2 regions of the Stenotrophomonas sp. 14P6.2.3 genome follow, and region 2 is predicted to be linked to the other one. Evidence: predicted binding sites of a transcription regulator. Region 2 holds the regulator's gene; the other holds the start of a gene.
What was found. Region 2 encodes FliA, which starts transcription of late flagellar genes. Its sites were predicted from a motif close to TAAAGTTTNNCNNNCNNNGGCCGATAA; they were not measured.
Positions count from the first base shown of each region.

Region 1: AC27VL_RS07785 (methyl-accepting chemotaxis protein) is a predicted target of FliA. The motif match lies at 988-1,014, and genes of this name have one in related genera.

Region 1 covers NZ_JBYOLA010000007.1:33,407-35,796, forward strand. Annotated here, with positions in the region: gene AC27VL_RS07780 (arylamine N-acetyltransferase family protein) at 7-840, opposite strand; gene AC27VL_RS07785 (methyl-accepting chemotaxis protein) at 1,043-2,390, shown strand, end outside.
Region 2 covers NZ_JBYOLA010000001.1:372,108-374,497, reverse strand. Annotated here, with positions in the region: gene AC27VL_RS01640 (chemotaxis protein CheA) at 1-17, opposite strand, end outside; gene AC27VL_RS01635 (protein phosphatase CheZ) at 20-625, opposite strand; gene cheY (chemotaxis response regulator CheY) at 625-1,017, opposite strand; gene AC27VL_RS01625 (RNA polymerase sigma factor FliA) at 1,037-1,780, opposite strand; gene AC27VL_RS01620 (MinD/ParA family ATP-binding protein) at 1,777-2,390, opposite strand, start outside.

The DNA of each region.
Region 1 (2,390 bases), on a different contig from region 2:
GTGGCTCTACACGGACGCGGCGCGCGATCGCTGCAGCCAGTCGGCAATGGCTGGATCCAATCGCGGATCGTCCGGAAGGCGCATGCCGAAACCCTGCTGCAGCACCTCGCGCACGTCCTGCACATCGCGCAGCGGGCGCTTGGCCGGTACCTGGCCCGGGCGATATTCGGTGTAGTTGCCGCTGCCGATGGTGCGTCGCCAATCCGGCCCGGTCAGTGATGCACGCAGTTGGCCAGGGAAGCTCGACTGCGGATGCGTACACACGTACCAGTTACCCACTTCGTTATCGATCGGCGCCGGTGGCTGCAGGTCGAAGCGGTACAGCGCCCGCCAGTCATCCCCTGCTTCGGCGGCAAGCATGAAGTCGCCATCGTCCAACCGCCGCACGCGGTAGCGCTCATGCGGTGTGTCCTGCACTGCGGTCTCATGCAGGCGCAGTGGCACGGTCGGGGTCAGGCTGCCGAAGCCGGTATCGACCAACCAGTCTGCTTCCTGCAGACGCACCCGCAGGAGCAGATGCGTACGCGCGGTCAGTTCGCCCTCTGCAGCCGACAGCAGTACCCGTGCGCTCAGCGGCTGCGCATCGAAGCCCAGGGCCTGCAGCAGGGCCAGGAACGCGCCATTGAGTTCGAAGCAGTAGCCGCCGCGCTGCGCGTGCAGCAGCTTGTGCTGGACGCTGTCCAGGTCGATGGCGACCGCATCGCGCAGCAGGCTGGTAAGGGTCTCGAATGGCAGCAGGGCGTTGTGGCGCTGCTGCAGCAGGGTCAGCCCGGCCAGCGTGAGCGGTGGCGGGGCATCCAGCTGCAGGCGCTGCAGGTAGCGGGGGACGTCGATGGACATGGCAGGCACCACGGGCGGGGGGCTCCACTGTGCTACCGCAACCGGGGTTGAGGTCAAGTGTGCCTCACCGGTGTCATCCCCTCGTCGCCTGCGGCCGGTACAACAGCGACGACTGGGTACTGCCCGCGGCAGGACTCAGTCGGACGCTAAAGTTCCACTGAGATCGGTCGATACAGGTGCGTCCTTCCGCCTGGAGTCTGTCATGTCGGCCGTCGTTCCCCACCTTCGGTCCCTGCGTAGCCGCGTTGTCGGGTTGCGTTCCCGTTTCCCAGGCCTGCTGCGCTGGCTGCAGCCACATCGGCTCAGCGTCGCCGACAAGCTCAAGGCGACCCTGCTGGTCTGCAGCCTGGGACTGGTGGCCATCGCCGCCGTCCACGCCTGGACCAGTCATGCGAGCACGCAGGCGGCCCGCGATCAGGCCAGCTACCAGCACGGCAGTGACCGCGTTGCTTCGCTGGCCGCCCGGGTGGCCGAGGCCCGGCGCCTGCAGACCCAGTATGCGCGCAGTTTCGATGATGTGGACCGCAGCCAGTTGCTGGCCACGCAGCAGATGTTGAAGCAGGACCTGCAGGCGTTGCGGGGCATGCCGATGGACGCGGGCCGGCGCAAGGTGCTGCAGGCGATGACCGAGGCCGTCGATGCATTCTCACAGGGCATCGCCGCGTTGTTCGAGCGGGTAGATGAGATGGGACGCGGCGACGCTGGTCTGGCCGCGCAGCTGCAGCAGGCCGCCGACGCGCTGCAGGCGCAGGTGGATGCGCTGGAGCGCCCTGCGCTGTCCCTGCATGTGCAGCGGATGCGGCGCCAGGAAGCGTTGCTGCTGCTCGATGGCGATTCCACCCACGCCGATCGTGCCAGCGAAGAAAAGCTGCCCTTCGATCTGGCGTTGGCCGGCCTGCCAGCCGACGTGCAGGAGCGCGTGCGCAACGGCATGGAAGCGTACCAGGCCGCGTTGCTGGGCTATACCGCCGCGCGCGTCGGCCTGGATGTGGAGACGCAGTCACTGCTGGAGACCGCGGCGGCCGTGGGCCCGGCATTGACCGCCTTCCAGCAGGCTCAGGTTGCAGCACTGGAACAGGCACAACTGCGTCAGCGATCGGGTGCAAGGATGGCCAGCGTGCTGTTCGTGGCCACCCTGATGCTGGTGGCCGGCGTGCTGATCACCAGCCTGGTACTGGTGGTACGCGCGGTGCGTCGACCGATCCAGGACACCCTGCGCTTTGCAGGCGATATCGCGGATGACCGGCTCGACACCACGCTGCGCGTGCACAACGCCAACGATGAGATCGGCCAGCTCGCGCAGCGCCTGGTCGACATGCAGCAGCGCCTGCGTGCGCGCACCGAGACCGAACGCGCGGTGGCACGCGGCAACACGCGCGTGCGGCAGGCGCTGGACAGTGCCCAGACCGGCTTGATGGTGGTTGATGCGGAAGGGCAGGTGGCCTACGCCAACCCGGCGCTGCTGCAGCTGCTGGCGCTTCCCGCAGAGACATTGCTCGGCAGCGACGCGGTCCGCCTGCATCCGGCGCTGGCGGGACTGATCGGTGTCC
Region 2 (2,390 bases):
TCGGCTACCGCGCCCATGGTTACAGTCCCAGATCCGACAACAGGTCGTCGGCGTCGTTCTGCGAGACCGCATGGCGGTCCAGTCCCTTCAGTGCCGGCCCGGCCAGTTCCGGGTCGGTGCGATGCTGTTCCGGCGGCAGGCCGAGCGCGCCGAAGCCTTCGTGCACGCGGCGGACGATGCCGACCACGCGACGGATGATCTGCCCGGTAAGGTCCTGGTAGCTCTGGGTCAGGGCGATCTCGGTGAGGTTGTGGCGGATGCGGTCGAGCTGCACGTCCTGGCCCGGCTGCAGGCCATCGGCGCGCAGCTGTTCGGTCAGGCTGCGGCACTCTTCGGCCAGGTCCAGGGTGCGATGGGTGGCCTGTTCGGTCATCGCCACCACGTGATCCAGGCGTGCGCAGGCGTCGTCAAGCTCGCCGGCTTCATCGGGCACGGTCGGCAGTTCGCCCAGCGCCTGGCCCAGTTCGCGGGCCAGCCGCGAAAGGCCGCTCATCATCGGCTGGGTGCGGAGTGCGACCAAGCCGTCGATGCGCTGGCGCCACGCCGCTTCGTCGCCGGATTCCAGCGCGTCCAGGGCTTCCTGCAGGCGCAGGGCGAGGGCACTCTTGTCGACCGTGGTATCCATCAAGCGCTGGCCGCCAGGCGTTCGAAGATCTTGCCGAGCTTCTCTTCCAGCGTCTGTGCGGTGAACGGCTTGATGATGTAGCCGTTCACGCCGCTCTGCGCTGCCTCGATGATCTGCTCGCGCTTGGCTTCGGCGGTCACCATCAGCACCGGCAGGGTCTTCAGCTTGGCATCGGCACGGATCGCCTTGAGCAGTTCGATGCCGGTCATCACCGGCATGTTCCAGTCGGTGACCACGAAGTCGAACGGCTGGCTCTGCAGCAACGACAGCGCGGCATGCCCGTCCTCGGCTTCGGCGGTGTTGGTGAAGCCCAGATCGCCCAGCAGGTTCTTGACGATACGACGCATGGTCGAAAAATCGTCGACGATCAGGATGCGCATGTTCTTGTTCAAAGCAGAGTTCCTTTGTTGATCAGCTCTCGAGGCCGGCGTCGGCCGCCTCGAAAATCTTCAGTCGGCCACGCAGGCGCAGGACCGCCTGGCCGTGGATCTGGCAGACCCGCGACTCGCTCACGCCGAGCACTGCGCCGATCTCCTTCAAATTCAGTTCCTGCTCGTAGTAGAGCGACAGCACCAGCTGTTCGCGCTCGGGCAGGTGGCCGATGGCATTGCCCAGCTCGCGGCCGAACTCGCCGCGTTCCAGTACCTGCTGCGGGGTCGGGCCGCCCTGGGCGACGGTGTCCAGCTCGCCCTGGTCTTCAATGCGTGATTCCAGGCTCAGCACCTGCCCGCGCGAGGCGTCCTCCATCAGGCGCAGGTACTCGGGCAGCGGCATCTCCATCGCAGCGGCCACTTCGGTGGCGCTGGCGGCGCGGCCGGTGCTCTGCTCCAGGCGGCGGATGGTGGCAGCAGCATCGCGGGCACGGCGGTGCACCGAACGCGGCACCCAGTCGCCACGACGGATCTCATCGATCATCGAGCCGCGGATGCGGATCGAGGCGTAGGTCTCGAACGAGGCGCCCTGGTCGGCGTCGTAGCTGCGCGACGCTTCGATCAGGCCCATCATGCCGGCCTGGATCAGGTCGTCCACTTCAACGCTGGCCGGCAGGCGCGCGGCCAGATGGTGGGCGATGCGCCGCACCAGGTCCGAGTGCTGGGCGATGACCTCATTGGCCGCCGTGCGCTGGACCTCTCTGTACTGGGCGGCGCCTTTCATGCGGCCACCCCACGCTGCTTGATGATGCGCTCGAGGAAGAACTCGACGCCACCGCGCGGCTCGGTCGGTGCCTGCCAGCGGGCGGTGCGGCGGGCGATCTCGGTGATCGCCAGCGCCGACGGGCTGGACGGATAGGCCTTCACCACCGGCTGCTGGCGCTGCACCGACAGGCGCAGCCAATCGTCCTGCGGCACGCAGCCGAGGTAGTTCAGCGAGACATCGGCGAGGAATTTCTCGCAGACGCGGGTCAGCTTCTCGTACAGCACGCGGCCTTCGTTGGGGTCGCGCACCATGTTGGCCACCACCTGGATGCGGTCCACGCCACGTTCGCGCGACAGCACCTTGATCAGTGCGTACGCGTCGGTGATCGAGGCCGGTTCATCGCAGACCACCACCACGGTGTCCTGCGCGGCCTGGCAGAAGGTCAGCACGCCATCGGTGATGCCGGCGGCGGTGTCCACCACCATGATGTCCAGCTCGCGCTCCAGTTCGGAGAACACGTTGACCAGGCCCACATGCTCGGCCGGGGCCAGCTCGGCCATGTGCCGGCGGCCGGACGCGGCCGGGACCACCAGCACGCCGTTCGGGCCTTCGATGATCACGTCATCCA